Asticcacaulis excentricus CB 48: one gene and its partner. The protein of the gene in region 1 binds, or shares a complex with, the protein of each later gene. Links are inferred from orthologs where the notes say so. Each region holds a gene or a part of one and is shown on either strand. Other genes may lie near its edges.

Region 1 (5,153 bases):
CTGAGGCGGAACGCATACTGGTGGCGCGCACCCTGTTTTCTGCGGTGCACGGCATCGTGTTTGTCGGACTGGAGGAGCGGTTGATCGCCGTGCCGCAGGAGGCACTGGCCCAGCAGATCCGCTGGCTGGTGCGCGTCGCGTGCAAGGACCTGAAATAAGGAAAATTGACGCCACCGTCAAAACGGACAGGTATCAGCTTTGGAAACGACAAACGAAAAGAGGCCCGGCATGGGGGATAAGCAATGCCGGGCCTCTTTCCTTGTTAAGCAGGCGTTTCCTCCCCGAAACGCCGGGAACTGACTTCATCTCTCTGGCGAAGTTCCGTTCTCTTGAGACGGAGAAAACAGTTTTTTGAGGGCCGTGTCAACGCTTTTATTACGTGGTGTCAAAAATAATTTTAACTAACGCAGTTGTGTCAAAAAGCCTAAGAAGGGTTAACACTTTTTGACAGCGCTGACACAGATTGCCGTTGCGTAAATTTATTTACGCATTCACTATGGATTTCATATGCTTAATGGCTTCTGTGCGGGGCAATGTTACCTGACCCGGACGCGCCTCACGCCATTCCTTGTTATCCGTGATTTGCGTGGCCAGAAGGCGTCCCTGATCCAGATCCTTGATCGTAACGGTATTATTTGCCAGCTCGTCGCCACCCAGCATGACAACAGCCGGGGATAAACGGCGATCCGCGTACTTCATTTGCGCCTTCATCCCCGACCGACCGAGATAAACCTCGACCGCCAGACCCGCCGCGCGGATGTCCGCCGCCAGTCGGAAATATTCGCCCATGTCCGATTCGGAGAAGGCGATGATGACGATGGGCCCGCGCACGGGCTGAATCGCGCCCTCTTCGGCCAGAGCCAGCGCCGACGCCAGACGCGACACGCCGAACGAGAAGCCGGTCGCCGGAACGCGCTCACCCGTAAAGCGCGCCACAAGGTCGTCATAGCGCCCACCGCCACCGACCGAGCCGAAGCGCACGAGGTTACCCTTCTCGTCGCGCGTTTCCATCAGCAGTTCGGCCTCGAACACCGGGCCGGTATAGTATTCCAGCCCGCGCACGATGGACGGGTCGAAAATGGCCTCAGCCTCTGACACACCCAGCCCAGCCAGCGCCGTCGAAATGCGCGACAGGTCCTCAAGACCGGCCTGCCCTTCCGGGGACTCACTTAACACCGCCGCAAGCTTTTCCAGCACCGCCCCGCGCTCGGCCTGACCGCCCGCGCTGTCGCGGCCTGCGGCCACAAAGCCCAGCACCGCCGCGATGGCCTTGTCGTTCAGCCCTGCGCCCTTGGTGAAGTCGCCCGACTCGTCCTTGCGCCCGCCGCCCAGCAGCAGTTCGACGCCTTCGAGGCCCAGACGGTCCAGCTTGTCAATGGCGCGCAGCACGCCCATCTGCTGCGCCGGAGAATCGGCACCGAGCGCGCTCAGCAGGCCATTGAGCAGCTTGCGGTTATTGATCTTAAGCACGGTCGGCAGGTTATTGGCGCGGAACCCGGCCACGGCCAGGGCGATGATTTCCGCATCGGCTTCCGGACGGTCGGTGCCCACCGTATCGGCATCGCACTGCATGAATTCGCGCAGACGGCCCGGCCCCGGCTTTTCATTGCGCCACACCGGCCCGAAGGCGTAGCGGCGGAAGGGCTTGGGCAGGGCGTCCCAGTTCTGGGCCGCAAAACGGGCCAACGGGGCGGTGTGGTCGTAGCGCAGCGCCATCCACTGATCATCGTCGTCCTGCAACGAGAAGACGCCGACATTGGGACGGTCGGCGTCGGGCAGGAACTTGCCCAGCGCATCGGCAAATTCAAAGGCCGAGGTTTGCAACGCTTCGAAGCCAAACAACTCATAGACTTCCGAGACCTTGGCGATCAGGCGGCGCTCCACCGCAATCTGTGAGGCGCGCTTGTCAGCAAAGCCGCGCGGCGCGCGCGCTTCTGGACGAAATTCGGTAAATTCAGCGGGATTGGGGGCGTTTTCGGTCATGCTGCGCGATTAAAGCAAACAGACGGCAGAGACAAGGGCGGTGTGCGTCATGAAAAAGCGCCCCGGAAGGTCCGGAGCGCTTTTTATCTTGAGGTTGGCGGGGTGTTTAAGCCTCGGCCTCTTCCGACTTCTTGCGACGGGTGCGGCGCTTGGGCGCTTCGCCCTCTTCCGCTACCGCTTCCGATGTCTCGGCGGCTGCCACCGGCACCGGGGCGCGCAGGAAAGCCGGCAGGTGGCTGGTGTCAACAGCGGCTTCGCTTTCGACCGTACGACGACGGCCACGACCACGGGCTTCCGGCTGAGGCTCAGCCACAGGCGCTTCGGGCGCGGGGGTGATCGGCGCGGCTTGCGGGGTGACCACTTCAAAGCCCGCCACTTCGGCCGGCGCAGACCCGCCGTTGAGCGGCTCGGTCGAAGCAATCGGGCCGGAGGTCACGGAAACCTCCTGCTCGCTCAGACGCTGCTGACGGCGGCGCTCATAGCGTTCACGGCGGCTTTCACGGCGCGGGCGGTCGTCGCCATTGTCGCTGCGCTCGGCGTAAGCCCGGTCCCGGTCGCCGCCATTGCGGTCACGATCACCGCGGTCATTGCGCTCACCCCGATCTCTATCACGGTCACGATCTCTGTCACGATCCCGGTCGCGATAGCGGTCACGGTCTCTGTCGCGATCACGTCGATTGTCGTAGCGCGGCTGATCGCCTTCGCCACCTTCGGACTCAGCGGTTTCGCCCTCCGTTTCGGTCGTCTCGATTTCGGTATCGAGATCCTCATCGAAGTCGAAGCCCGTCGAGAACGGATCGCGTTGCAGGAATTCCGAAACCGGACGCTGCGGCTGCATCTGACGGATCAGGCGGAAATAGTGCTCAGCGTGCTGAAGGTAGTTTTCGGCCAGCACGCGGTCGCCCGACGAATTGGCGTCGCGGGCCAGTTGCTGATACTTTTCGTAGATGGTCTGCGCGTTGCCGCGCACCTTCGCCCCATCCGGCCCGTTCGACTCGTAGGCGCGATTGGGGTTGTTCTGATTACCAGAGGGCTTGCGATTACGGCTGCGTTGCCGTTTCATACCCCGAAAATCTTTCATGCGATGTAACCGTTTAGGGCAAGGCCCCGCTTGCATTGGGCGCGGGGCGAATCTGTTTATGTGCCGCAGGCCCTGTTTGCCATATGCCGCAGGGCCTTAGATGAAGTGCCGGGTTTGCGTGTTGGTGTGTGCCGTTTTCAGGGGTTCACGCTGTGGCCTGCACCGGGCTTTGCCCCCCTACGCAGGCGCTCAGGTTTCCGCCTATGGGCACAGCGTTTTCGACTGTGCATGATCTCGGAAGCGGCAAAAGCCGTCCGGTAATCCGTCCACAATGGCAGGAGACATTCCAGTGTTAGCGCCAAAACCGCCCGTTTCCAAGAGAAATTTTCAGAAACAGACGGTTTTCAACGGTCTGTCTATTGCAGGGAGAGCTTTTGGCCGATCACGATACGCGGCAGGTCAGACAGGTCTTTAAAGGTCACCACGTTGAAAAAGCCCGCTTTTTTCATCAGGTCTTCGACGGCGGCCGACTGATCATAGCCGATTTCCATCCACGCCGTGCCGCCGGCCTTGAGGATACGGAAGGCTTCCGGGATCATCTCGATATAGGCATCAAGGCCCGATTCGCCGCCATCCAGCGCCAGATGCGGGTCGTGGTCGCGCACTTCCGGATCGAGCGTCGGGATCACCTCGCTGCGGATATAGGGCGGATTGGAGGCGACGAAATCGAAGCTGGCATCGGCCAGCCCCGCTCCCCACGAGGTGCGCAGGAAGGCCGCGCGCCCGTCGAGGCCGAGATTGGCGGCATTGTCGCGCGCCACGGCCAAAGCCTCTTCGGAAACATCGGTGCCGAGGCCTTTGGCCGCCGGACGCTCGGACAGGACCGACAGGAGGATGGCCCCCGACCCGACACCGAGGTCAGCCAGCGTAAAAGCCTGCCCCTCCTCGGTCGTCTTGAGGATCATATCGACGATGCACTCGGTCTCCGGACGCGGCACCAGCACGGCGGGCGTCAGGTCGAGCAGCAGCTTCCAGAAGCCCTTGCGCCCCAGAATACGCGCCACCGGAACGCGCTTTTCACGGCGAGTCAGATAGTCGTCGAGCGTCGCCTTCTGCTCCGCCGTCAGCAGCTTGTACGGATCGGTCAGGATGTCGGTGCGCGTATAGCCGGTGGCGGCCTCCAGCAGCAGCCGAGCGTCGATAGCCGGGGAGTCGATATGGGCGGCCTTAAGCCGGGTCTGAGCGCCCTTCCAGGCGGAAACAAGGGTCAGGTCAGTGTCGGTCATCTGTTTATTCCCCCTCTCCCCGTATACAGGGGAGAGGGCCGGGGTGAGGGGAAGGGGCGGCGTGCGGAACTACAGCAAGTCCCGCCGGGCGACGATCATATAGTTGACGGCTGTATCGTTTGAAAGGGCCCAGGTCGCCGTGAAGGGATTATAGCTCACCCCCACCGCCGGGTCTGGCGTCAGGCCGGTCCCCTCAAGAAAGCCTTCGATCTCTTCCGGCTTGAGGAACTTGTTCCAGTCGTGCGTGCCCTTCGGCACCCATTGCAACACGTATTCCGCCGCCACAATGCCCAGCGCGTGCGCCTTCAGCGTGCGGTTCAGCGTGGCGATGAACAACAGCCCGCCCGGCTTGACCAGCGATGCGCAGGTTTTTAGAAAGCTTTCCGGGTCGTTGACGTGCTCGATGACCTCCATGGTCAGCACCACGTCAAAACCGGGCTCTTTGGACGCCACCACCTGCTCGACCGTCTGGGCCAGATAGCGGATATCGAGCCCGACCTCAGCCGCGTGGGCCTTCGCCGTGCCGATATTCTTTTCCGAGGCATCGATGCCGGTGACGTCGAAACCCATGCGCTTCATCGGCTCGGACAATAGACCACCGCCACAGCCGATGTCGATGAGCCGCAGGTCGCCAAAAGGCGCCACCGCGCGCGGATCGCGCAGGAAGTGATCGACGCAGGTGTCTCGGATAAAGCGCACGCGGTTGGGGTTAAACTTGTGGAGCGGTGCGAACTCACCCTTGGGGTCCCACCATTTGGCCGCCAGAGCCGAAAAGCGCGCCACATCTTCGGCGTCAATGCTCGGCCCGGCGGGAGCCGCGGCGGTCAATTTCGTCTCATTTGCAACTGATTTTGCTTGATTTT
Region 2 (4,739 bases), on another replicon or contig:
CAAAGGGCGACGGGTCGTGACAGGCGAAGACGACTCGGCTGACCCCCGCTTCGACCAGTCGCTGCGAACAGGAAAGGCCACCGTGAGAGCGCGCGCCACAGGGCTCCAGCGTCACATAGGCCGTCGCCCCTTCGGCGCGGTGGTCGAGCTGGGCCAGCGCGGCTTCTTCGGCGTGCGGCCGCCCTCCGTCACCCGTGGCGGCTTCGGCGATAACAACACCGTCCTTGACGATGACGCAGCCGACCGGCGGATTGGGCACGGTGCGCCCCAGTTGCGCAGTCGCCATCGCGATGGCACGCGCCATATGGCGGGAGTCGCTCATCGCCCCGCCCTTCCTTTACCCTTGTAAAACGGGCACGGGGTTGGCACGCTCAGCATCGAGATACCTGGCCGAAACGGGCGTCAGCGCCGCATCGAGGTCGATGACCAGCGGGTTCGAGGTCGGCACTTCGACCTCCAGTATCTCGGCCTCACCGAGGTTGAACAGGAGCTTGATAATGGCACGGATCGAGTTACCGTGCGCCGCCACCAGCACCGTATCCCCGGACTTCAGCGCCGGCACGATTGAGCCGTCCCAGAAGGGCAGCACGCGATCCAGCGTCGTCTTCAGGCTCTCGGTCAGCGGCAAGACCGAACCGGCGTAGCGCCGATCCTTCGAGAAGTCATAGGCGCTATCGGCTGACAGTTCGGGCGGCGGCACGTCGTAGGAACGGCGCCAGATCTTTACCTGCTCATCGCCGTGCAGGGCAGCGGTTTCGGCCTTATCCAGCCCTGTCAGCCCTCCATAATGACGCTCATTGAGGTGCCAGTCCTTGATCACCGGCACGTAGGATTGCCCGGCGGCGTCCAGCGCCAGATTGCAGGTACGGATGGCGCGGGTCAGCACCGAGGTGAAGGCGCGGTCGATCTCAATCCCCTCCGCCTTGATCAGCTCACCGCCCTTGACCGCCTGCGCTTCGCCCTCGGCCGTCAGATTGACGTCCACCCAGCCGGTAAAGCGGTTTTCTAGGTTCCACTGGCTCTGGCCGTGACGGAGGAGAATGAGTTTGGGCATCCGGACACCTTTAGAATAAACGACGGTTCCTGCTATAGGATCAGGTCACCTGCGGGTCAACCGCATCACCGGCACGGATCAGCCCCGGCGACACGACGCGGCAATAAAGGCCGCAGTCGCGATGACCATAGTGGGTCCACAGCGCCTGCACCATCTCGGCATCACGCTGCGCCGTCTGTGGGTTCACGTGCGTCGCCACGCAGCGCAGAATGGGTTTCAGCACCTCCAGAAGCGGCCCCTTTTCGCCGATGCGCAACCTCTTGCCGACCCAGGCATGGTCTTCAAACGCTGACCACCCTTCGACCCAGATATTGGCGCGCAACCGCAACGGATCGAGGTCGATTCCCATACGCGCGGACAAGTCGCGCACGCTGTTCAGATTGAGTATCGAAACAAAGCCTTTCGAGGAGTCGGTGAAGCGATAATGATCGACCGCGCTTTCGCGGATATCTAGAAACCGCAGCGGCTGCGCCACCGGGTCGTACTCCTCATGCGCCGCGAGCATGGTTTCGATATGCCGCTCGAGCGCGTGACGCCCGGCAGGTTGCGCTATATCGAACGGGCAATCATCGATGAACAAGCGCTCGGTGATCTCATCGTAGCGGGTGCGCAGCCGCACCACGGCGGGAAAACGCGCCAGCACGGCGTACTTCATCTTGGAGAGGAATTTTGGGTCATCGCGGTCATAACCCGATGGCCCGACCTCCAGCGCAAACAGGCGATCGAAAGGGAAGAAGCCATCGACTGTCAGGGAGGTCTCCGCCACAGGTTCCGGCGTAAAGCCCTTAACTGGATGCCGCCACAAGGAGTCGATTTTACCATTGGTCGGGTGCATGAACCGCTCTTATCGCAGCGCGTGGCTAAAATATACCTATCTGTTGCCCATTAAACGCGCGTCTTACTTTCGGGCCAATCGCCGCTTTTCCCACCAGACATAGGCGGCGTATAGACCGAAAAATACCGGCAGGAATAGTATGACGATGGTCGTCAGCCACTGTTTGGTCATAAATTGCCGAAGGCCTGGCAGGTACAAATCCCTCGAAACCCATACAAATAGACCGATGGATACGAACAGAAAGGCCAGCCCTGTGTACGACACAGCGGGCGTGACCCTGAAATGGTCGAGCCATATCCCAATGGGCACGGCAAGCCAGATAAGGACATACACATCGCCATGCGTAACGGCCCAGATCACCACCAAAAGTGAGAGAAGCGTTAAGAATATCCTGAGATACATAAGCCCCCGATGAACTCTTCAGCCAGAAGTAGAGCCTACACCTATCCCAGTTCCTCTTCAAGCATGGCCAGACGCGCGGCCTGATCGTCGGCGATCAGGGCGTTAATCATCTGATCCATCTCGCCTTCCATAAATTGCGACAGGTTATAGAGGGTCAGGTTGATGCGGTGATCGGACACCCGGCCCTGAGGATAATTATAGGTGCGGATGCGTTCCGAGCGGTCGCCGGAGCCGACCTGCGATTTGCGGGCATCGGAGCGCGCAGCATCAAGCGCCTGACGCTGGATGTCGTAAAGGCGCGCCTTTAGGTTGCGCATGGCGATCTGGCGGTTCATGTGCTGCGACTTTTCTGATGAAGTCGCCACGATCCCCGTCGGCAGGTGGGTGATACGCACAGCCGAATCGGTCTTGTTGACGTGCTGACCACCGGAGCCCGACGCGCGGTAGGTGTCAATGCGGATATCTTTGTCCTGAATGTCGATTTCGACGTCTTCGGCTTCGGGCAGGACGGCGACGGTGGCCGCCGAGGTGTGGATACGGCCTCCCGCTTCCGTGGCCGGGACGCGCTGCACGCGGTGCACGCCCGACTCGAACTTCAGCTTGCCGAACACGCCGTCGCCCGTCACCGAGGCGATGATTTCCTTATAGCCGCCCGCATCGCCTTCACTGATGGAGTCAATCTCAACGCGCCAGCCCTGCGACGCCGCATACCGCGAATACATGCGGAAGAGGTCACCGGCGAACAGCGCCGCCTCATCGCCACCGGTCCCGGCGCGCACTTCGAGGATGGCCGAGGCGTTCTCGTCCTTATCCTTAGGGGCCAGCAGCAGCGCCACCCCGCGTTCCAGCTCCGGCAGACGCTCTTTCAGCTCCTGAAACTCCTCCTGCGCCAGCGGCGACAGTTCGGGATCATTGAGTGCGATCAGTTCCTCTAGCTCGGGCCCCGACGCACGCGCCTTGAGCAGCGCCGTAACCGCATCGACCACGGGTTTCAGCTCGGCGTGCTCCTTCGACAGCTTCACAATCTCTGTGCCATCGGTAGCGCTTTCCATGCGCGCCTCGATCATGCGGAAACGATCGACGACCTGATCGAGCTTGGCCTGCGGCAGACGTATCAAAGGAACGACCTCAAAAGACTTCGTGGCCCCTCCCCGCAATGCCGGGAGGGCGGAAAACGCGCTTCTTACCTTTAAGCGGGAAAGGTGTCGATAAAGGATTGGCGTTTTTCCAGTTGATCGCGCAGGGCCACAAGACGCGGGGCCTCGGCGTGCCAGTCGAGTTTGGGGAAGCGGAAATCAATATAGGTCGCCGCCGAAGCTAAGGTAATTTCGGCCAGCCCAGGCGGCGCGTCCGACACCACGCACTGCCCATCCACGGCCTTCAAGGCCCGCCGTAGCCCCTCTTCCCAGCGCTTGAGCCAAACGGCGGAGCGTTCGTGTTCAGGACGACGGTGCTCAATCACCATCTTCACTGCGGCTTCGAGAATCCCATCGGCCAGCGCCTCGGCCTGACGCGCTAGCCACTGCGCCTCGCCTTTGGGATAGAGCGGGTAAGGCCCGTAATGCGCCGCCAGCCATTCGCAGATCAGAGTCGAATCCACAAGCGACCCTTGGTCGGTCACCAAAGCCGGTACCTGCGCAAAAGGGTTAACGGCGATGTGCTCCGGAACGCTGTCCAAAGTTACCGTAGGCACGTCCTGCACGCGGTCAACCAGCCCCATTTCCCGAACCAGAATTCTGCATTTTCTCGCAAAAGGCGAACCTGAATTGATGAACAACCGCATAACAGCCTCCGTTACAGCCCTGTATACATGCGGCCCAACCTGTTGATGGTCAAGGGAAAAACCATTGCACACATCCGCAGAGAATCCCGCAACCCCCTCATTACAAAAGAGTTTTCCATTTGCCTTAATTTAAGGCTTTTGCCGTACGGTGGCACTTCATGTAACCGCCTCAGAATGAGTACGCCTCGTGAAACGAGACCGGAGTGAATTAAGACTTTTGGCCCCCATGACCATTGTTGTGGTCGGGGCCGTGTGTGCGTTGATCGGGTCTTTGTGGATCTGGGCCGCCGAAATCGACAAGTCGAGCCGCGAGCGCGAAGAAAACTATGTGCGCAGCGGGCTCATGCATCTGGCGGAGACGCAGGCGCGCCTGATGGCCCCCATGACCATCTGGAACGAAGCCGTCAATCGGACCGTCGTCAAATTTGACCATCAGTTCGTTGCCGACAATTACGGCAGCTATTTCTCGGAATATCTGAATTACGAGCAGACCTTCGTTCTGGACGGTCTCAATCGTCCGGTGCTGGCTTGGGAAGGCAAGCAGGAAACCTCTCTGGCAGCCTATAACCGCCTAAGCGGTGAGATCACTCGCTTGTCGAAGGACCTGCGCGAACGACACTATCTCTATACCGCCTCAGGCATAGGCTTCACGTCCAAAACCAACG

The links. The genes of interacting proteins can lie anywhere in the genome.
Region 2: the proteins of prmC (region 1) and prfA are in contact, whole or in part, in a crystal structure (PDB 2B3T), measured with the Escherichia coli proteins. The link is inferred for Asticcacaulis excentricus CB 48 from one-to-one orthologs.

The regions. Positions count from the first base shown.
Region 1 is NC_014817.1:963,558-968,710, forward strand. What follows is about bases 2,356-5,153. They hold prmC (peptide chain release factor N(5)-glutamine methyltransferase), read right to left. Parts: upstream 4,291-5,153; coding sequence 3,421-4,290; downstream 2,356-3,420. Other genes in these bases: ASTEX_RS16090 (DUF4167 domain-containing protein), read right to left, coding at 2,356-3,046; ubiG (bifunctional 2-polyprenyl-6-hydroxyphenol methylase/3-demethylubiquinol 3-O-methyltransferase UbiG), read right to left, coding at 4,360-5,118. Outside these bases: ASTEX_RS16080 (TetR/AcrR family transcriptional regulator), read left to right, coding at 1-158; hisS (histidine--tRNA ligase), read right to left, coding at 484-1,983; more of ASTEX_RS16090, read right to left, coding at 2,090-2,355. UniProt on the Escherichia coli protein: Methylates the class 1 translation termination release factors RF1/PrfA and RF2/PrfB on the glutamine residue of the universally conserved GGQ motif, i.e. on 'Gln-235' in RF1 and on 'Gln-252' in RF2.
Region 2 is NC_014816.1:968,299-973,037, reverse strand. What follows is about bases 1,370-4,240. They hold prfA (peptide chain release factor 1), read right to left. Parts: upstream 3,407-4,240; coding sequence 2,333-3,406; downstream 1,370-2,332. Other genes in these bases: ASTEX_RS04510 (glutathione S-transferase family protein), read right to left, coding at 3,481-4,074; ASTEX_RS04525 (MOSC domain-containing protein), read right to left, coding at 1,370-1,889. Outside these bases: ASTEX_RS04535 (bifunctional diaminohydroxyphosphoribosylaminopyrimidine deaminase/5-amino-6-(5-phosphoribosylamino)uracil reductase RibD), read right to left, coding at 1-322; gpmA (2,3-diphosphoglycerate-dependent phosphoglycerate mutase), read right to left, coding at 338-1,054; more of ASTEX_RS04525, read right to left, coding at 1,095-1,369; ASTEX_RS04505 (putative bifunctional diguanylate cyclase/phosphodiesterase), read left to right, coding at 4,301-4,739. UniProt on the Escherichia coli protein: Peptide chain release factor 1 directs the termination of translation in response to the peptide chain termination codons UAG and UAA.